3 regions of the Enterobacter sp. ECC-219 genome follow, and region 3 is predicted to be linked to each of the others. Evidence: predicted binding sites of a transcription regulator. Region 3 holds the regulator's gene; each other region holds the start of a gene.
The links. Region 3 encodes PhoB, which activates phosphate uptake and scavenging genes when phosphate is short. Its sites were predicted from a motif close to CTGTCATAAAACTGNCNNAT; they were not measured.
Positions count from the first base shown of each region.

Region 1: a site for PhoB is predicted at 3,025-3,044, ahead of V1603_RS08865 (PhoX family protein). Genes of this name have one in related genera too.
Region 2: a site for PhoB is predicted at 3,524-3,543, ahead of kdgR (DNA-binding transcriptional regulator KdgR). Genes of this name have one in related genera too.

Region 1 covers NZ_CP143680.1:1,887,143-1,894,643, reverse strand. The annotation lists gene pheP (phenylalanine transporter) at 1-891, opposite strand, end outside; gene V1603_RS08865 (PhoX family protein) at 994-2,967, opposite strand; gene V1603_RS08860 (TonB-dependent receptor) at 3,095-5,278, opposite strand; gene V1603_RS08855 (hypothetical protein) at 5,438-5,902, opposite strand; gene V1603_RS08850 (winged helix-turn-helix domain-containing protein) at 5,889-6,680, opposite strand; gene V1603_RS08845 (transcriptional regulator) at 7,255-7,501, shown strand, end outside.
Region 2 covers NZ_CP143680.1:3,617,576-3,625,076, forward strand. The annotation lists partial or broken gene V1603_RS17165 (DUF2627 domain-containing protein) at 1-130, opposite strand, end outside; gene V1603_RS17170 (MBL fold metallo-hydrolase) at 655-1,644, opposite strand; gene V1603_RS17175 (YebO family protein) at 1,668-1,958, opposite strand; gene mgrB (PhoP/PhoQ regulator MgrB) at 2,033-2,176, opposite strand; gene V1603_RS17185 (YobH family protein) at 2,336-2,575, shown strand; gene kdgR (DNA-binding transcriptional regulator KdgR) at 2,641-3,432, opposite strand; gene V1603_RS17195 (MFS transporter) at 3,611-4,984, shown strand; gene htpX (protease HtpX) at 5,035-5,916, opposite strand; gene prc (carboxy terminal-processing peptidase) at 6,110-7,501, opposite strand, start outside.
Region 3 covers NZ_CP143680.1:1,739,075-1,746,575, reverse strand. The annotation lists gene proY (proline-specific permease ProY) at 1-1,365, opposite strand, end outside; gene brnQ (branched-chain amino acid transporter carrier protein BrnQ) at 1,447-2,766, opposite strand; gene phoR (phosphate regulon sensor histidine kinase PhoR) at 3,176-4,471, opposite strand; gene phoB (phosphate response regulator transcription factor PhoB) at 4,493-5,182, opposite strand; gene sbcD (exonuclease subunit SbcD) at 5,370-6,575, shown strand; gene sbcC (exonuclease subunit SbcC) at 6,572-7,501, shown strand, end outside.

The sequences.
Region 1 (7,501 bases), 150 kb from region 3:
AGCCACCACATTGCTGTTGAGATCGTGGAAAATCATCACGAATGGGCTGCTGTCGGACTTCACTTCCACCCACGGGTAGAGCGCCAGCAGCACCACCAGCGAACCGATGTAGAACAGCAGAATACGGTACACCACCTGGTTGACCGCTTTCGGAATGCTTTTGTGCGGGTCGCGCGCTTCGGCAGCAGTAATGCCAATCAGCTCCAGCCCGCCGAAGGAGAACATGATCACCGCCAGGGAGAGGATCAGCCCTTTCCAGCCGGTCGCGAGGAAGCCCCCGTGCTGCCACAGGTTGTCGATAGTGGCCCGCTCGCCGCCGTGGCCGGAGAACAGCAGCCACAGGCCGAAACCGATCATGCCGATAATCGCCAGCACCTTGATCAGCGCAAACCAGAACTCGGTTTCGCCATACAGGCGCACGTTCACGAGGTTAACGGCGTTAATGATGATGAAGAAGGCCGCCGCCCAGATCCACGTTGGCACGTCCGGGAGCCAGTACTGCATGTAGATGCCTGCGGCGGTCAGCTCCGCCATCCCCACCAGCACGAACATCACCCAGTAGTTCCAGCCGGAGAGGAAGCCGGCGAACGGGCCCCAGTATTTATAGGCAAAGTGTGCGAAGGAGCCTGACACCGGCTCTTCAACGACCATCTCGCCGAGCTGGCGCATGATCAGGAAGGCGATAATCCCGGCGATAGCGTAACCCAGCAGAACCGCCGGGCCGGCCATCTGAATGGCAGGGCCGATGCCGAGAAACAGCCCGGTACCGATCGCGCCGCCAAGGGCAATTAACTGAATATGTCGATTTTGCAAACCACGTTGCAGCGTCGGATTCTGATCCGACGAAGCTTCAGCGCTACCATGGCCTGAAGCGGATGACGCGTCTTTCACGCCCTACCCCTGTCTCTTTTTTAGAAGGGGCACGTTTTAACACTTCATGCTGGTGGTAGCAAGTTTAACGCCGGGCCAGCGCGTGCGCCCGGCGGATAAACGTCACGACCCGATGATCCCGCCGTCCGCTTTGGTAATCACCACCGTTGACGAACGCGGGCGTCCGTTCGGGCTGGCGTCCGGCCAGTTAGAAACGGCGCGCGGATTGGCCGGGTCGGTAATATCATCCCCGCCCTCCCCCGGATGCTGAATGTTGATAAACAGCGTCCGGTTGTCCGGCGTAAACGCGATGCCGGTAATTTCACACCCGCGCGGCCCGGTCAGGAAACGGCGATACTCGTTGGTGCCCGGAATGGTGGCCACCATCTGGTTATTGCCCATCCCCTCGTAGGCTTTCTTATTAATGGTGCTGGAGGAGACGTCGGTCTGGATCCACAGGACGCCCTGATGATCGAAAGAGAGTCCATCAGGGCTGCCGAATGCCGCGCCCTGCATGGAGCCTTTGGCCTTCGGATCATCGCTGTCGGTCCGCCCACCCATCACCAGAATATCCCACTTAAAGCGTGCAGCAGTAGGGTCTGCTCCGTCTTCGCGCCAGTGCATAATATGACCAAACACGTTGTTGGCGCGCGGGTTGGCGGCATCCACCGGCGCCTTGCCCTCTTTCCCGCGATCGCTGTTGTTGGTGAGCGTACAGTAGACGCTGCCGCTGGCGTGCGGATCGACGGCTATCCACTCGGGACGATCCATTTTGGTTGCCCCCACCGCGTCGGCCGCCAGGCGGGTTTTAATCAGCAGATCGCCCTGGCTTTCAAACCCTTTGCTTTTATCCAGACCGTTTTGCCCGAAGATCAGCGGCAGCCAGTCGCCGCTCCCGTCCTCGTTGAACCTGGCGACGTACAGCGTGCCGGACGTCAGCAGCTGCATATTGGCTTCACGGTTCGCGGGATCGTATTTTTTATCCGAGACAAACTTATAGATGTACTCGAACTTCTGATCGTCACCCATATAGGCCACCACGCGGCTGTCGGCGGCGAGCGTGACGGCCGCCCCTTCATGCTTGAAGCGGCCCAGCGCGGTGTGCTTGCGCGGGGTGGAGGTTGGGTTGTAGGGATCGATCTCCACGACCCAGCCGAAACGGTTCGGTTCGTTAGGAGTTTTATCGACGCTGAATCGCTCATCCACCTCGTTCCAGCGGTAGGATTCATCGCTGTCGCTGATGCCGTAGCGTTTTTCCAGCGGGTTACGATCGGCTTTTTTAACAAAAATATCCGACCAGTTCTCCTCGCAGGTGAGATAGGTGCCCCACGGCGTATGGCCGTTGGCGCAGTTTTGCATGGTGCCCAGCACGCGTTCACCCTGCGGGTCGGCGGCGGTTTTCATTAAGTCCTGATGCCGCGCCGGGCCGGTAAGCTGCATCGGCGTATTGACGGTGATGCGGCGGGCATATGAAGACGGGCGTACCACCTGCCAGTCGCTGCCCGCTTTTTTCACTTCCACCACCGAGACGCCCATCGCGTTCTGCCCTTTACGGGCTTTGTCGAGGCTCCAGTTCGCCGTACCGTCGGTAAACAGCATCCCGTTGTCGATGTATTCATGGTTCATTGCCAGCAGGCCATGATCCGGGTTTTGCTCCCCCTGCGGCAGACTAAACCACGCCATGCCGTCGTGGTGCATGCCCGCCTGTACGGCCTGTTCGTCCGTGGTGTTGCTGGCGTCCGGCTTAAAGGCCGGCATGTTGTTCTTGATCCCCGTCGGGTCACCCCAGCGATAGAACGGGCGGGCAATATAGCCTTCCGGCACCCTGACCGTATCTTCCGTGGAGACGTCGATACTGGTAAAACCCAGGGAAACCGCTTTTGCCAGCGCGGAAGGCTTCGATACCGCGGCAACGGCATTTTCGGGTTTAATCAAAAAGGGGAATGAAACGGCAGCGCCCGCGACGGCACCCATCTGGAGGAAACGGCGGCGGGAGAGGAACACCTCAGCCACCTCGGAGAATACCGGGTTAGCGCTGCGATTAGCGATATCGTCGCGATGTTCTTTTTTAAAAACGGATTTGAGGGGTCTGCCCATAGCGGCTTCCTGTCATTGGCCAAGAGGTAAGGATGTGGCGACCAGTGTAAGAAGCTTTTATTACAATTTTATAACACAGTGACGGAAGGATGGGGGCATCCGTGCCCCGGATAACGAGGTGGAACGCTTAGAACTCGTAGCCAACCGAGACCTTAAAGGTCCGCGGTTCGCCCTGAGTGATGTAGGTACCGGAGTCGTCCACGCTGGCCCAGTAGTTTTCGTTGGTCACGTTATCGATACCCGCGCGCACGGTCATCTGGTTTGCGTTGTGGTTCACCGCGAAGCGATAGCGCATGCCCAGATCCAGCGTAGTGTAGCTGTCGAGCTTTTTGCTGTTCGCGAGGTCGGCATACTGCGTGCCGGAGTGGTTCACCCGCGCGGTCGCCGTCAGGCCGTCAACCGGCTTGATGTCGTACTCCGCGCCCAGCACGGCGTAGAAGTTCGGAATACCGATCGCATCGTTGCCCTGGTTCACGCCGTTTTTGGTTTTGGTCAGCTCCGCCTGCAGCCAGGTGGCGCTGGCGTTCAGGCGCATCCCGAGCATCGGCTCGCCGAAGACGTTCAGCTCCACGCCACGGTTACGCTGCTCCGCATCCAGGCCGTAGTGATTGTTAGCATCGAGGATCGCCGACGGCATTTTGATCTCAAACAGCGCCAGAGAGCCGCCCACGCGCCCGAAGTCAGCCTTCACGCCCACTTCGTTCTGCTTAGAGTGAACAATGCCGGTGCTCTGGCCGTAGTTGGTGGCGGTGTTAGGTGCGGTTTTGCCCGGCTGCAGCGCTTCGGTGTGGTTGGCGTAGAGGGAAATTTCCTCCCACGGTTTGTAGACCACGCCGTAGGTTGGCATCCAGCGACTGCCGTCGAAACCGTCCGCGTCGTTCTCTGCGCCGGTGATTTTGTTATACCCGCGAACGACCACTTTCTGATGGCGCGCGCCTGCGGTGAACAGCAGCTTGTCGTCAAGCACGCCCAGGGTATCGCTCAGCAGCCAGCCCTGGGTGCGGGTGCGCCCGCTGGTCAGCGGATCGCTGTATTTGCCGCCGGAGCCGTTGAAGTTAGTGCTGTCCGGCATATCGACGCCGGTGTTGTGGTAGATGTTGGTGGTCGGATTATCTTTCGCCGCCGACATTTTCCACGCGATTTTTTCGTTTTTAGTCATCGCGGAGTACCCGACGTTCACCTTGTGCGAGACGAAGCCGGTAGTGAAGTTACCGCGAATACCCGCCATGCCGCTGACGGAATCGCTGATGCGGTTGGTATCCAGACGGCTGACCGTCGCCTTGCCACTCTTGTCCACCAGCTTCGGCGCGCTGTAGATCCCTTCTTCATGCGCGTGCTGCGCGCCCAGGCCAGTATAGGCCGTCCAGTTATCGGTAATGTCGTACTCGCTGCGCCACATCCCGAACTCGTTTTCGATATCGCTGTAGGCCCACTTCTGCGAGAAGTTCCGATCGTTTTTCGGCGGTTCAGGCACGAAATCCACCGCCGAGATGTTGACGCTGGTCGGGCTGCCGTGGAAGGTTTTTTTCTGATAGCCCAGGTCCAGCGAGGAGCGGAAGCGGTCGCCTTTGTAGTCCAGGCCGGTGGAGAGCAGCGTGGTGCGGCGGCGATCGTTAGGTACGCCGGTTTCCCCTTCACGATGGACGAGGTTGACACGTGCGCCGAACTGGTCGTTATCGCCAAAGCGACGGCCTGCATCCAGCGTGGTGCCAATCTGGGAGTCCGAGGTGTAGTCCACGCCCACTTTCGCCTGCGGGGTGTCGCCCGCGTTTTTTGGCTCAAGGTTGATCATCCCGCCCACGCCGGAGCTTGCCGCGCCGTTCATCAGGGAGTTTGCCCCTTTGAAGATCTCGATGCGGTCGACCATCTGGGCATCCACCACCTGACGCGGCAGCACGCCGGACAGGCCGCCAAAGGTCATGTCGTCGCCGTCAAACTTCAGGCCGCGAATGCGGAAGGTTTCAGCGCTGTTGCCGTACCCCTGAACGAACTGCACGCCCGCGTCGTTGGCGACCACGTCAGCAATGGTTTTCGCCTGCTGATCTTCCACCAGCTTCGAGGTGTAGCTGATGATGTTGAACGGCACGTCCATGGCGTTCTGCTGTCCGAGCATCCCCATGCGTCCGCCGTTCGCCACCTGCCCGTCAAGGAAGGCTGGCACCAGCTGGTCGCCGCCGGGTTTGAAGTCGCCGGCAGGTGCAGACTGCACAACAATGGTGTCTTCTTTTTTATCCTCCGCCGCCCAGGCGGGATGTGTAACCGCGCCAATGGCGAGTGCCAGCAGCGTTTTGTGCATTTTGGTGTTGTTCATCGTTAACTCGTTTGAAAGTGCGCGCAAAAATGACCCGTTGGCGGGCCTTAGAATGTATTAGTTGCAATGCAAATGAGAACTATACGCATTATCCATACTTTGGCAAGCGCAAATATGCGCAAGATCCAGCTCAAAAAAGTGCGTGATAAAGGGGCCCCCTCATCCTTTAGCACAGTAAAACGCGGGAGTATTTCCGAAGATGAAGAGGTAGGAAGCAGCGTTCACCGGAACGAGCTGTATACTAATGCCATGGTCGCGTTGACGGAAAAAATCGGGAATAGAGTGACGAAAAGGTTCGTCTTTTTTCGGGCGCTCGTTTGTATCACTGGAAATCATAATAATTCGCCCTTCTTCGCGCCAGTAACGGAAGGCAATTTTATTGCTGATGGCAACCGTTTCGTGACCCGCCTGACTGTATTCTCCGGTGGAATCGTAACTGCCAGCACCATTATTAAATGTAAACGTCATGAGGGCATCTAGCCGCGAATTTTCATCAACAATAATGAGATGACTCTCACAGGTAAAATGATTCCGCTGATAATGCGTATACCAGGCATAAAAAAGTGGCGCGATAATCATCAACAGGATGAACAACCAGCGCACATTCCGGCTAGTCATTTTCATGGTATTGCTCCCTGTACAAAATAGAATCACATTGTGCACCAGCAACCTCAGGCAATTTATCGCACACAATCACCGACGTTCCATTTTGATAACGGTTGAGCGTGATATAGGCCACCCCACCGGCGTTGCACTGAATGGGATAACGTTTGGTCAGGCCAATATATATCCGCTGACTTTTTATTTTGTCATACCAGGAGGAATAAACGTCGCACCCTGCAATATTGCCTATCGGTTGATAGGTTTCAAATCCCGCGCGTTTTTCATGCAACTGTTGATAGAGAACCATACACGAAAGGATAAATAACACCGTAGCGACGCCATACGCTATTTTCCCTGAGAGAAAGCGGAAACGGTTATCTGCTACTCGCGGTGTCGGCACGGAAGCTTCAGTTTGCAGGTCGGCTGGCGAAGCCGCGTCCGTCGCGATAAAGGTGTCGAGTGTACCCGTCTGAATTTGAGCAACCGACTTAAACCCCGCTTTGGGTACGGTTTGCACAACATTATCTGCCAGACCCGCCATCTTAAGGGCCTTACGGATAGAGGCGATAGTCTGGTAGAGGGCGTTGGTCGTGACAACTGCACCCTGTTTTTCCCATACCGCTGAGAAAAGATAACGTTGCGTAAGCACCTCACCGTTGTGTTCAAGCAGCTGTAGCAGGCACTCGCTAACCGGAGCATGCAGGAGCACAGCGCGCTCAGGGTAGCCCGAAAGTGAGCACAGTCGACGCAGCTCAGGCTCAAAAAGCACGGTGCCGTTTATCAGAAAGACGGGCTTCATGACGCACCGGCCGTTAACGCGCAGGGATTTTGTACATTCATCATTATTATACTTTCACATCCGTATCCGTTTTCTGATTCAGGAATTAGTTATTTATTATCAACGAATTATTGGTTTTCACTCCCCATTCCCTCTCACCTTCCGCCCAGCTCAAGGATCAACTTAATCAGTATAAATCATTTATCTTCACTCCTCTTTGCTGCAGAGGAATCGTAACCTATGCGGTATCGAAAGGGCGCTATCAGGCTTCTCATTACCTGGTAGTGTCCACAGAAAGAAATGCTGAATCTTTTTCAAAATTTGCATTTTTATGTTGAGCGGTCGATTGCATATCGATTCTCAGAACAAACAAAAGAAAAATGAAAAGAATGTGACATTTTATCTCAAAAATACAACTTATATCGACAAAAACTCCATGCCAGGGTGAGGTACAACCGGTTTCTCATAGCGCACAGGGATGTGTATTGGAAAGCATTTATTGCAGCCATATAATCCACCCTATAAACGGTATGGATTATCTCAGCGCTTATATGTAGTGATGCAAGTTCGTCTTCATTTAATATGGGTATTAGATATGGGTTATCGTCTATATGGGTTTATGATCGGTGATGACATTCATTTTGATATTTCTAACCGCAGACTCTACCGCCTTACTGGCATCCAGAGTGATAAAAGTATTGCATTTGCCTCTATTTATTTTAATGAAACGATGCTCAGGCTTTTCCTTTATTTGTTGATGAATGGCAGAGCCCAGCCCATCCCTAAAGAAGAGCTCTTTGAAGAAATTTGGGAGGCGCATAATCTGAGCCCCTCCACACAAC
Region 2 (7,501 bases), 1.9 Mb from region 3:
AGCCCGCAGGCATTAACTGAGATAAAACTGAGACATTACTGCATGAGGCACTAATATAAGGTTCGGCAGAGAAGCGGTATTCAACGACAACGTGTTTACTCAGGACTTCTTTACTGAAAATGCCACACATAAACAGAACTGTACCTCGTTTGACCCAAAACGTGTTATCACACACTATGTTTAATATGGCAAGCCATTTTTAAACATGTCTCGATCCGCCGCACAAATTCGAACACTGTCTGTAAGGATTTGCACAATTATGCGCTTCACAAACAGACGGCTTTACTCCCTTACACAGACTCAACGCTGCTTGCGCAACCGCTGTAATCTAAGACTTTTTTAACATAGCTCAATCATTACAATGCGTCCAGCAGACGGGAAAAGAAATCTTCGGCGTTGATTGAGTTAGAACAAATTGTGAAAACTTATGCTTAAATCATTGTAACGTGACCGTATTGTTTCAGGCAAAAACGATGTTAATAAACCACGACCCGCTGTATTAAAATGCACCAGATAATAAACAGGATTATGCACCAAAATAATGAAATTTTTATGACTCTGCATCAAAACAAGGCAAGCAAAACGTTTCGATAAAAATAAAACATTCCTGACAACGAATACATACACAATATATGCAACAATGCATCGCTTCGTTTATAAGGGTAAATATTCGCCAATTTTCAGTATCCTGAAAGGATTATTAACTGACGCTACATTATCCAGCGCGTCAGTTAATTCTTTTATCGGGTCATCCAGCGCTTCATCTGCCAGTTCAAACACGCCCCAGTGAACAGGGAACGCCAGAGGGCAACCTAGCTGCTGCCACAGCGCAACGGCAGACTGGGGATCCATATGGTGTACGGCCATAAACCATCGCGGGGCATATGCACCAACGGGCAATGCTGCCACATCAATCTGCCCCAGACGTTCCGGTATCAACAGCAGCTCAGGCGAATAGCCGGTATCGCCGCTAAACCAGAACCGGTGATGTCGCCCTTCAAAGACCCAGCCGCACCATAATGAGCGATTGCGGTTCCAGAGCGTGCGCATACTCCAGTGCTGCGCCGGTACGGCTGACAATGTCATCCCCTGCCAGGTAAAACTCTGCCACCAGTCGAGCTCAACCACCTGTTTTGCACCCCGGCGACGAAACCAGCCGCCCAGACCTAAAGGAACAAATATACTGACGTCGGGAAAGCGTTTGAGAATGTGGCGAATTGTGAGTTCATCAAGATGATCGTAATGATTATGCGAGATGACGACTGCGTCAAGTTGGTGCAGTTGATCGACAGACAGTGCCGGAGGCGTTTTACGCTGCGGCCCTAAGAAAGGGAGCGGAGAAGCGCGCCGTGAAAAAACGGGATCGGTAAGAAGAATATTGCCGTCCAGCTGCAGCAGTATGCTCGCATGTCCGAGCCACCACGCCCCATCCCCCTGTGGTTGCTGAAGATTGGCCGGTTGCCACCACTGCCGGATAAAGTCATCGTAACCGAGGGCGGGCGGCTTCGGCAGGCCGGCTTCTTTACGTTCTTTGCGCCAGCGGTCAAGGTCGCCGGGCTGGTGTCCTGCAGAAGTCGTATTACGAAAACCGTTTGGGGTGTGATGTTTCAGGGAGGGGTCATACCAGGGATTTTTCCAGACCACAGCCACCTCCCGGAATGATACGATTAGCGCTCAGCAACCAGGCGGATAAAATCGTCTTGGTCGTTGTTCTCTTCAGCGACCGCCTCTTTTGGCACGTCTTTCTCTTCCGGCTCGTTAGCCTCGCACAGACGACGCAACAGCGCATTCTGTCGCTTTTGCTGCTCAAGCAGCGCTTCCAGCAGTTCGATCTGCTCATTAGTACGTGAACTGGCACGGTTTACGAAAAACCAAATGACCAGCCCCACCAGCAGAACAACCAAAGAGATCGTCAGGGATGCCATATTTAGCAGCCCTGAATTCAGTAACTCACCCATTTCACCACCTCAATAAAAGCGTCTATTTTACCACTGGCGCGAAGGAAGGAAATCACCTGAAGAAAAAATGCGTGCTACCACGGAATAAACTTATTGATTGCGCAAACGCCGCTAAAAAACTGTACATCCTGATCGCACATCACGTTGATAGTCTGCGTCCATAACACCACGCACGCTATCAGCACGATAATCAGAATCACCCAGCGTATTTTTTTCACTCCACACTCCGTTTAAAGACCTGATGCAACCAGGTTATCACGGTTATCTTAAACAAGGACTAACTGTAGCGCCATCAGGCTCTTTTCAGAATCCTGCACTTGTTTCATTACGTAAACCGTTTAGTCTGGCATTATGATAACAATGAAAAAGAGGTAATAATGCGCTTAATTATTCGAACAATTGTTGCACTGGCGATACTCTGGATAGGCCTTCTGTTAACGGGTTATGGCGTGCTGGTGGGAAGCACCGAAAATGCAGCAGGGCTGGGCATACAATGTAAATATTTAACAGCACAGGGAGTCAGCACCGCGCAGTATCTCCATTCGGACAGCGGGATCGTTGGTTTAACCAACTGCCCGGTACTGCGTAAGACTTCCGTCGTGATTGATAATGGCTGATCCACAGCGTGAATGCCGAATAAAAAAACGCCGCAAAGATGCGGCGTTTTTTATGCTAACCAGGCTTAAAACGGATAGTCGTGGTAACCCATCTGTTCTGAAATCTTGCGCGCGGCGGTATGCAGAATAGCCACATACTCGTGCAGGCGCTCTTCCGAGAAGCGCAGCGTTGGGAAAGAGATGCTCAACCCCGCAATCACGACGCCAAAGCGGTCAAACACCGGAACGCCAATACAGCGCAGCCCTTCTTCCTGCTCTTCGTTATCCTCGCCATACCCTTGTTCACGCACCTTGTCGAGCACCGTTAATAACTCTTCGGTGCTGGTTATGGTGCGTTCAGTGCTGCGTTTGTACTCCACGCCATCGAGGATCTGTTTTACCTCTTCACGATCGCGCCACGCCAGCAGAACCTTACCAATTGCTGTGCTGTAAAGCGGGTTGCGACGACCAATGCGCGAATACATACGCAGGTTATACATGGAGTCGATTTTATGGATGTAAACAATACTGTCTTCATCCAGCGCACCCAGGTGGATAGTCTCTTTGGTCAGGCGGGAAATCTCACGCATCTGAATATCCGCGCTACGGATCAGATCCACGTTTTGTAATGCCCTGGCACCCAGTTCAAACAGTTTCAGCGTCAGAGAGTATTTTTCAGACTCCCCTTCCTGTGCAACGTAACCCAGTGATTTCATGGTTTGCAAAAAGCGATAAACGGTGCTTTTCGACATCATCACGCGCTGTGACAACTCTGTGATACCAATTTCACGCTCTTCCCCGAGCGCCTGTAAGATGCCAAACACCTTCAGCACGGAAGAAACAGAATCTGGCTGTTTATCCAAATCCGCAATTGCCATTTACCACCTCATAGAGAGTGTTTTATAAAAATCAGAACCGGTTTTTATTATAAATTCCCGTCATGTTACCTGCAATCAATCCGCGTTTACTTCGTTACAAATCTGCGACATAAAACGGTGTTGACGATGCTAAAATAGTTACCCTGAGAATAATTTCACTCTGAGCTATTTATCCCCGATGGAAAAGAACCTTTCCGATGGCCTGCCTTTGCCCCAGCGGTATGGCGCTATCGCTACGATAATTATTGGTATCTCAATGGCCGTCCTTGACGGCGCGATTGCGAACGTTGCCCTTCCCACCATTGCCACCGATCTGCATGCTTCCCCGGCCAGTTCGATATGGATTGTTAACGCCTATCAGATTGCGATTGTGGTTTCCCTGCTCTCCTTCTCTTTTCTGGGCGATATGTTCGGCTACCGTCGGGTATATCAGTGCGGGCTGGTGGTATTTACTTTCACATCACTGCTGTGCGCCCTTTCGGACTCTCTGCATACGCTGACGCTGGCGCGCATCGCGCAAGGTTTTGGCGGCGCGGCGCTGATGAGCGTCAATACGGCGCTAATCCGCCTAATCTATCCGCAGCGTCATCTGGGGCGCGGCATGGGGATAAACTCGTTTATTGTCGCGGTCTCATCTGCCGCCGGGCCAACCATTGCGGCCGCTATACTTTCTGTCGCCTCCTGGCAATGGCTGTTCGCCATAAACGTGCCGCTGGGTATCGTGGCCATCTTCTTTGCCCTGCGTTATCTCCCCGCTAACGGCCCGAAAAGCACCATGCCGCGCTTTGACGTGGCAAGTGCAGTGATGAATGCGCTCACCTTTGGTCTGCTGATTACCGCCCTGAGCGGCTTTGCGCAGGGTCAATCTCTGCTGCTTACCGCCGCGGAGCTTGTTGCCCTGCTGGTGACGGGCTTCTTCTTTGTTCGCCGCCAGCTTGCCCTGCCGGTACCTTTACTGCCGGTCGATCTGCTGCGTATCCCCCTCTTTTCGCTCTCCATCTGCACCTCCGTCTGCTCCTTCTGCGCCCAGATGCTGGCTATGGTTTCTCTGCCCTTCTTCCTGCAAAGCGTGATAGGACGTTCCGAAGTGGAGACCGGGCTGCTGTTAACCCCCTGGCCGCTGGCGACGATGGTGATGGCACCGCTTGCCGGTTATTTAATAGAACGTGTACATGCCGGTTTGTTGGGTGCGGTGGGGCTGGCAGTGATGGCAACCGGTCTTTTTGCGCTGGCGCTGCTTCCGTCATCGCCAGGCGATCTGGACATCATCTGGCGCATGGTCCTGTGCGGTGCCGGGTTTGGCCTGTTCCAGTCCCCCAACAACCACACCATTATTACCGTGGCGCCGCGACATCGCAGCGGAGGTGCCAGCGGCATGCTGGGGACCGCGCGTCTGCTGGGACAAAGCACCGGTGCGGCGCTGGTTGCCCTGATGTTTAACCTTGCCGGGCAAAACGGTAATCACGTTGCGCTTCTCACCGCAGGCGCCCTTGCCACCCTGGCAGCCATCGTCAGCGGTCTGCGCGTGACCCAACCCGGCGTTCAGGCATAAAAAAAGCCGGGCGGAGTCTTCTCCTGCCCGGCTTATTTACGCTCTTAGCGTTACTTCAGGTATTCCCCACTGCGCAGCGCTTCAATACGTTTATCCAGCGGCGGGTGAGACATAAACAGCTCGCTCAGCGACTTTGATTTGCCGTTGATGCAGAAGGCCATCATGCTGTTCGCTTCCTGCGGCTCGTAGCTGGTTTTCAGACGCTGCAGGGCTGCAATCATCTTCTCACGCCCCACCAGCTTCGCAGAGCCAGCATCCGCATGGAACTCACGGTGACGAGAGAACCACATGGTGATAATGCTCGCCAGGATACCGAACACCAGTTCCAGCACCATGGATACGGCGAAGTAGATCAGCGGGTTACCGTTGCTCTCCTCACCTTCATCGCGGTTGCCGCCCATGAAGCCAGCCGCAATCTGCGCCAGGATACGGGAGATAAAGATAACGAAGGTGTTCACCACGCCCTGAATCAGCGTCATGGTTACCATGTCACCGTTGGCAATATGGCTGATTTCATGCGCGATAACCGCTTCGGCTTCGTCACGGCTCATGTTCTGCAACAATCCGGTGCTCACGGCAACCAGTGACGCATCACGACGGGCACCCGTGGCAAACGCGTTAATATCCGGGGCATGGTAAATAGCAACCTGCGGCATCGCAATGCCTGCCTGCTTAGACTGCTGTGCCACCGTATTCATCAGCCACTGTTCCATATCGTTACGCGGCTGTTCAATCACCTCACCGCCTACGGATTTCAGCGCCATCCATTTTGACATCAGCAGGGAAATGAAAGAGCCACCAAAACCAAACAGCAGCGCCATAATCAACAGACCCTGAACGCTGCTCGACTGAATTCCTGTCAGGCTTAGCACGAGCCCGAAAACCACCATCACCGCCAGGTTGGTGAGCAGGAAGAGCGCGATTCGCATCATAATTTTCTTTTAACCTCAGTTTAACAAAACGCACTATGCGATTACCCACATCGTATGGGTATTACGGCTATTTTCAAGCATCCGGTAGGCGTAAGTCACCAGAAAGACACAACTTTACACAATTGGAAATCAGCCTGACGGAAGGATGCAGAACAAAAAGAAACAGGCACAATTTCTTGTGCCTGTTGGGAGATTATTTTGCCGGAGCGGGCTGTACGGCAGGCTTCTCTTTTTCCAGATTCGCCAAGTCGAGCGCGATATGCACCGTCTCGTCCAGGTACGGGTCCGGCTCCTGGTAATCTTTTGGCAGATCGTCCAGTTTCTTGAGCAGAGGTTTACCTTCTCGCTTGAAGCGATCGTTGATACGCGCCAGACGCGTTGCATCGTCCTCGTTGTTCTCTTTTTCACGCTGAGCGTAGTTCAGAGAAACAATATTCCGCTTATCTTTCAGGGCATTGAAACGCGCAATGTCCTTCATGATGTACTGGAATTCCGGATCTTTCGCGATGCGGTCATTATGCGCTTTCAGCAGCTCAGGACCAAACTGCGTCATATCACCGGCTTTAACGAACGTCGCAGCGTTGATGCTGTCCCACGGCAACGCGTTATCTTCAAACTTCTCGCCGGTTTCGGTCTCTTCCGTGCCGGTCGGCATCATGATATCCGGCGTTACGCCTTTACGCTGCGTACTGCCGCCGTTAACGCGGTAGAACTTCTGAATGGTGTACTGAACGGAGCCCAGCGCAGGCCATTCCGGACGCAGCATCTGATCGTAAATACGGTTCAGCGAGCGATACTGCTGAACGGTACCTTTACCGAAGGTGGGTTCACCCACGATCAGCGCGCGGCCATAGTCCTGCATTGCAGCGGCAAAGATTTCAGATGCGGACGCGCTGAAGCGGTCAACCAGGACCACCAGCGGGCCTTTGTAATAGACCACACCGTCGTTATCGGCATCTTCACGAACTTTACCGTTGTTATCACGCACCTGTACCACCGGGCCAGACGGGATAAACAGGCCTGAGAGCGACACCGCTTCAGTCAGCGCACCGCCACCGTTCGTACGCAGGTCGATGATAACGCTGCTCACGTTCTGCTTCTCAAGTTTCTGCAGTTGAACTTTTACATCGTCGGTCAGCCCCACGTAGAAGCCAGGAATATCCAGGACCCCCACCTTCTCTTTACCCACGGTTTTCACCGACATTTTCACCGCGCGGTCTTCCAGACGGATCCGCTCACGGGTCAGGGTCACGATACGGGTTTTGGTGCCTTTACCGGCCGGCAGAATTTCGAGGCGAACTTTGCTCCCTTTCGGACCTTTGATCAGCGCAACCACATCGTCCAAACGCCAGCCAATAACGTCAACCATGCTCTGACCGGTTTGTCCTACGCCCACAATGCGATCGCCTACGCTAATCGCTTTGCTTTTGGATGCCGGGCCGCCTGCAACCATGGAGTTGATCACCGTGTAGTCATCGTCCATCTGCAGCACCGCGCCAATACCTTCCAGAGACAGGCTCATCTCGGTATTGAACTGTTCGGTGTTGCGTGGAGAAAGATAGTTGGTGTGCGGATCGATTTCGTG
Region 3 (7,501 bases):
TTCCGCCAGCTGGCGGTCGCGGCGGCACTTAAACACCCAGCCGATCAGCAACAGAACGATCCACGCACAGCCCACGTACAGGGAAATGCGGGTATCCGGGTGGTAGCCAATCAGGCCAATGATAAACACCAGGAAGATCAGCCCGACCACGGTCGTCGCCACCCCGCCCGGCACCTTAAACTTCAGCGCTTTCGCCTCATCCGGCGACAGACGACGGCGGAAGGCAATCTGCGACAGCAGGATCATGATCCATACCCATACCGTCGCGAAGGTCGCCAGGGACGCAATCACCAGGAAAACGTTCTCCGGCATGATGTAGTTCAGGTAAACCGAGAACAGCAGCGCTACGGTCATCACCACCACCGTCACCCACGGCGTGCCGCGGCGTGAGGTTTTGGCGAACACCTTCGGCGCGCTGCCCTGCTCCGCCATGCCGTGAAGCATACGGCCCACGCCAAAGACGTCACTGTTGATCGCGGAAAGCGACGCAGTCAGCACCACAAAGTTAAGAATGCTGGCCGCAAAGGCAATCCCCATATGCTGGAAGGTCAGAACAAACGGGCTACCGTTGGTACCCACCTGATTCCACGGGTAGATGGACATAATCACGAACAGCGTACCCACATAGAACACCAGAATACGCATCGGCACCGAGTTGATGGCGCGCGGAATGGACTTCTCCGGATCTTTCGCTTCCCCGGCGGTGATACCGATAATCTCGATACCGCCGTAGGCGAACATCACCATTTGCAGCGACATGACCATCCCGAGCCAGCCGTTGCTGAAGAAGCCACCGTTGCTCCAGAGGTTGTGAATACCGGTCGGCTGCCCGCCGTTGCCAATTCCCCAAATAATGATCCCGAAACCGGCCACAATCATGATGATGATGGTGGCGACCTTGAAGAAGGAGAACCAGAACTCCAGCTCGCCGAACACCTTCACGCTCATCAGATTGACGGCGCAAATGATCAGCACCACGCTCAGCACCCAAATCCAGTGCGGCACCGCCGGGAACCAGACGCCCATATAGATGCCGAATGCCGTCACGTCGGCAATCGCCACAATCAAAATTTCAAAGCAGTAGGTCCAGCCGGTGATAAACCCGGCCAGCGGGCCGAGGTTTTCCTGCGCGTAGCGGGAGAAGGAGCTGGCAGACGGGTTGTGAACCGACATTTCGCCGAGGGCGCGCATGATGATATACGCCGCCACGCCGCCGATAATGTACGCCAGCAGAACGCTGGGACCGGCCATTTTGATGGCATCTGCCGAGCCATAAAAAAGACCGGTGCCGATAGCAGAGCCCAGCGCCATAAAGCGGATGTGGCGCGTGCTCAATCCACGTTTAAGTTTGTTAGTGCTTTCCATTTAAATCTTGCCATTCAACACGAAAAAAACAAAAAACCACGGGGCCTTAAGCCCCGTGGTTAAACAGTTTGTTGCCGTTGATTAATGAGCGTTAGATGCGACCTGACGCCCTGCAGCACGATCCCAGATAACCGCCAGAACCAGTGCAACAACGGTAGGCATCAGCCAGGCCAGGCCCTGCTCGGACAGCGGCAGACGCTGTGTCCAGGCTGGCAGAATTTCAGCGAACGCTGATGCTTTAATCCCGTCAAGGATACCAAAAATCAGGCTGATAAACATGGCTGGCGCAATAATTCGTGAGGAGTTATGCCACCACGGACGGGTGAAGCTCAACACCACCAGCACGATGCACGGCGGATAAATCGCCGTCAGCACCGGAATCGAGACCTGAATCAGGTGGCTCAGACCGAGGTTGGACACCGCCATGGAGAAGATACCGAGGATAAACACCAGGGTACGGTATGAGAGCGGCAGATACTGCGCAAAGAACTCTGCGCAGGCGCAGGTCAGGCCAACCGCGGTTACCAGGCACGCCAGGAAGATCAGCGCCGCCAGCAGCATACTGCCCGCACCACCGAAGGTGTGCTGAACGTAAGCGTGCAGGATAGCCGCACCGTTGGCGTTTTGATCGACCAGCATCGCGCTATCAGAGCCCAGGCGGAACAGCGCCAGATACAGCAGCGTCAGGCCTACACCGGCCATCAGGCCAGCCCAGATGGTATAGCGGGTCAGCAGACGCGCTTCGGTCACACCGCGGGAACGCGCGGCGTTAACGATAACGATACCAAACACCATCGCGCCCAGCGTATCCATCGTCAGGTAGCCGTTCACAAAGCCGTTAGAGAACGCGGCGTTTTTATAGGCGTCCATCGCGTCGCTAATTGGACCGGCTGGCCAGATGATGGCCGCCACGGCCAGCACGATCAGCGCCACAATTTTCAGCGGTGCCAGGAAGTTACCGACCGTGTCCAGCAGCTTGCCCGGATAGAGGGAAACCAGGATCACGATGGCAAAATAAATCAGGCTGTAGATAAACAGCGGCATCGCGCCGTCGCCGGTCAGAGGAGCAATACCTACTTCGAAGGAAACGGTCGCGGTACGCGGGGTCGCAAACAGCGGGCCAACGGCCAGATAGCAGACGGTAGCCAGCAGTACGCCCGCCACTTTACCAATCGGGGTGCTGAGGCTATCCACGCCGCCGCCGACTTTCGCCAGCGCGACAACGGTCAGGACCGGCAGACCCACGGCAGTAATCAGGAAACCAAACGCGGCGGTCCAGACGTGTTCACCCGCCTGTAAGCCAACCATTGGAGGGAAAATGATGTTGCCTGCGCCAACGAACAGCGCAAATGTCATAAAGCCCAGCGCGATAATGTCACGCGATTTTAAGTGATGGGTCATAAAACCTTACTGCCTGTGGATGTGGTGTTGAAAACGTTGAGATTTTCGATTCCCCTGACGGGACGATACAGCCGAAAATTTGCTCAATTTCAGCGGGAAATGCTCCCGTCCTGGCGTGGAGAAGAATAGTTTTTCGATTTACCACGCAAATACAGTCGGTCTGACAGTATCTGGGGGGCAATTTAAACGCTTATAACGTTTAAAGGCAAGGTGGGATCGTAAAACCAGAACAATATGCCAGCATGAAAATATACTCCAGCACAATACGCTAATTATAAGAAAAACCCATGGCTAATCATGCGAACAAAAAACAGCCAGCCGTATAAAATTCACACGCGTTTCGCTTGACTGCAAAGCAAACGGGCCAGCAAACGCTGACCCGTGGAAAGGTAAAATGACACACCTGCCGTCAGGCGCTCTTTTTGGCAATTAATCGTTCCGGGATAACGAAACTGAAGCGGGTTCCCTTACCCAGGGTACTCTGGATATCAAGACGGCTTTCATGGTGATTCACCGCGTGTTTCACAATCGCCAGCCCCAGTCCGCTCCCTCCCGTCTGCCGCGAACGCGCTTTATCCACCCGGTAGAAACGCTCGGTCAGGCGCGGAATATGCTCCGGGGCAATCCCCGGCCCGTTATCCTCCACGCTAAACTCGGCGCCTGTCGGCGTATGCTGCCAGCGCACTACGATATCCGTCCCTTCCGGCGTATGGTTTACCGCGTTGTACACCAGGTTGGAGATGGCGCTACGCAGTTCATCTTCGCTGCCCAGCACCTTCAGCGTATTGTCGACGTCAAAGGTCAGCTGATGTTTTTTATGGCTTAACGTCTGCGCTTCACGCTCCACGACGCGCAGCATCATTGGCACATCTATGGTGTCATTCAGCGCAAGCGACGGCGCCGCTTCAATCTTCGAGAGCGTCAGCAGCTGTTTCACCAGCCCTTCCATACGGTGCGTTTGCTCACGCATCGTGTGCAGCGCTTTTTCACGCGGCGCGCCTTCCAGGGTTTGCTCCTGCATCATCTCCAGGTAGCCCTGCAGCACGGTCAACGGAGTGCGTAGCTCGTGGCTCACATTGGCGAAGAAGTTACGACGCGCCCCTTCCAGCTGGTGCATCTGGGTAACGTCGCGCGCCACCATCAGCCACTGGCGATCGCTGTAGGGCATAACGCGGATTTCCAGATGGCGACCGTTATTCAGCTTCAGATTGTGTGGACGGGTAAAATCACGCTTTTTCAGATACAGCGTGAACTCGGGATAACGCAGAAGGTTGAGGATATTCTGACCATTATCGTCCGGCCAGCGCAGGCCCAGCAGCTGTTGCGCAAGGCCGTTACACCAGAAGATTGTCCCTTCTTCGGTCGTCAGAATAACGGCATCCGGCAGCGACTCTGCACCGCTGCGAAAGCGTTTGATCAGGCTTCCCAGCTCGCGACGGCGCTTTTTATTACGCATCTGCATTTGGTGCAGACCGTACAGCAGCGGCTCCCAGCTGCCGCTTCCCGGCGGCGGCGTCATACTGCGGTCAACCCACAGCCACCATGAGAGACGCAACAGGTTCCAGAAATGCCAGACTAACAGCCCGGTGACCGCCGCCAGCAGAAACCACGGCAGATGCCCAAGAAAGGCCCCCAGAAGAAGGGCCGGAATACAGCATAAGATCAGTTCAAAGACGAGCCTTTTCCATGACAGACGTTCCAGCACGCGTCACACTCCTGTCATTGTTCAGAAACGGGTCGAGAAACGATAACCCGTGCCGCGGACCGTCTGTACCATGCGATCGTGGCCGCTCAGTTCCAGCGCTTTTCGCAGGCGGCGGATATGTACGTCAACCGTCCGGTCTTCGACATACACGTTAGTTCCCCAGACGTTATTCAGCAACTGCTCGCGGCTGTAAACGCGTTCCGGATGGGTCATAAAGAAGTGCAGGAGTTTAAATTCGGTAGGCCCCATGTCGAGGGGGGTTTCGCCGGTCATCACGCGGTGTGACGTTGGGTCAAGGCTGAGGCCCTGCATTTCGATCACCTCTTCCACCGCCATCGGCGAAATCCGACGCATGACGGCCTTAATGCGCGCAACCAGCTCTTTTGGGGAAAACGGTTTAGTAATGTAATCGTCCGCGCCGGTCTCCAGACCGCGCACGCGATCCTCTTCCTCTCCGCGCGCCGTGAGCATCACAACCGGAATATCGCGGGTCAGCGCTTCACGCTTCAGGTGTTTGATAAACTGCAGTCCGGAGCCGCCGGGCAACATCCAGTCAAGCAGAATCAGATCGGGCCAGGGTTCATTCAGCTGGTTCACCGCGCTGTCATAATCTTCCGCTTCAACCGGCTGGAAGCCATTTTGTTCGAGCACGAAGCACACCATTTCACGAATTGGAGCTTCATCTTCTACGACCAGAATACGTCTCGCCATACTTTGCCCTGTCTTATCTTATTTAAGTTACAAGTTTGTAATGCGGCGCCATTATGCGTCAGTTTTATGACAGATTTATGAAAAACAGTACCACTACAAATGGCAAACTGTTGTTTTATTACAGCGGTTATTTTCCTCTCCCTGACAGTTTATAATCGCCCGCATCGTTTTTCGCCACGGATCTCCTATGCGCATACTTCACACCTCGGACTGGCATCTGGGTCAAAATTTTTACAGCAAAAGCCGTGCGGCTGAACATGAAGCGTTCCTGAACTGGCTGCTGGAAACGGCCCGGACGCACGAGGTGGACGCGATTATCGTGGCGGGTGACATCTTTGATACCGGCTCGCCCCCCAGCTATGCGCGTGAGCTGTACAACCGCTTCGTGGTCAACCTGCAGCAGACCGGCTGTCATCTGGTGATTGTTGCCGGCAACCATGATTCCGTCGCGACGCTCAATGAATCCCGCGACATCCTGGCGTTTCTCAATACTACAGTGGTCGCCAGCGCCGGGCACGCGCCGCAGATCCTGAAAAAACGCGACGGCACCCCGGGGGCGGTACTGTGCCCCATTCCTTTTTTACGGCCGCGCGACATCGTGCAAAGCCAGGCGGGGCTGTCGGGTGCGGAAAAGCAGCAGCATCTCCTGCAGGCCATCACCGATTATTACCACCAGCAGCACGCCGATGCCTGCGCCCTGCGCGGTGAACAGGCCATTCCGGTCATTGCCACCGGGCACCTCACCACCGTAGGGGCCAGCAAAAGTGACGCGGTCCGCGAGATCTATATCGGCACGCTGGATGCGTTCCCGGCGCAAAACTTCCCGCCAGCCGACTACATCGCGCTCGGGCACATTCACCGTGCCCAGGTCATCGGCGGCTGCGAGCATATCCGCTACTGTGGTTCCCCTATTTCGCTCAGCTTCGATGAAACCGGGAAAGCCAAGTCCGTGCATCTGGTGAGCTTCAGCGAGGGTAAACTCAGCGCCGTCGAGACGCTGGAGGTGCCGGTCACCCAGCTGCTGGCGGTGCTGAAGGGCGATCTGGACGCCATTACCGCCCAGCTTGAGCAGTGGCGCGGCGCGGCGCTTAACCCTCCCGTCTGGCTGGATATCGAAATCACCACCGACGACTACCTCCACGATATGCAGCGGAAAATTCAGGCGCTGACCGAAGAGTTGCCGGTAGAGGTGCTGCTGGTGCGCCGCAGCCGCGAGCAGCGCGAGAAAATTCTGCTCGGCGCACAGCGTGAAACCCTTAGTGAACTGCGGGTAGAAGAGGTATTTGAACGCCGCCTGTCGCAGGAAGAGATCGATGATGCGAAGCGCGTCCGGCTCAACGAGCTGTTCAGCCATACCCTGCACGCCCTCAATGACGAGGAAGAAAACGCATGAAAATTCTGAGCCTGCGTCTGAAAAATCTCAACTCCCTCAAGGGCGAGTGGAAAATTGACTTCACCGCGGAGCCGTTTGCCAGCAACGGCCTGTTTGCCATCACCGGCGCAACCGGCGCGGGCAAAACAACCCTGCTCGACGCCATCTGCCTTGCGCTCTACCACGAAACGCCGCGCCTGAATAAGGTCTCTCAGGCGCAAAACGACCTGATGACGCGCGACACCGCCGAGTGCCTGGCGGAAGTGGAGTTTGAGGTGAAAGGCGTTGCCTATCGCGCGTTCTGGAGCCAGAACCGGGCGCGCAACCAGCCGGACGGGAACTTACAGGCACCGCGCGTGGAGCTGGCCCGCTGCGAGGACGGCAAGATTCTGGCCGATAAGGTTTCGGATAAACTGGAGCAAACCGCGGCGCTCACCGGACTGGACTACGGCCGCTTTACCCGCTCGATGCTGCTCTCGCAGGGGCAGTTTGCCGCCTTCCTGAATGCCAAACCGGGGGATCGCGCAGAATTGCTGGAAGAGCTAACCGGCACCGAGATCTACGGTCAGATTTCCGCCATGGTGTTTGAAAAACACAAAGCTGCACGCGGCGTGCTGGAAAAGTACGAGGCGCAGGCGGCGGGCGTCGTGCTGCTCAGCGAAGCGCAACAGCAGCAGTTGCAGCAAAGTTTGCAGGCACTTACTGACGAAGAGAAAACCCTGCTGGCCCAACAGCAGCGACAGCAGAAAGATTTTCAGTGGCTTACGCGCCATGACGAGCTTGTGCAGGAGCAGCAGCGCGTCACCGCCCTGCAGCAGCAGGCGCAACAGGCGCTAACGAACGCGGCGCCGGAACTGGCAAAGCTCCAGCTTGCTCTGCCCGCCGCCCAGCTTCGTCCGCTCTGGGAGCACCAGCAGGAGCAAACCTCACGTCTGACGCAAACCCAG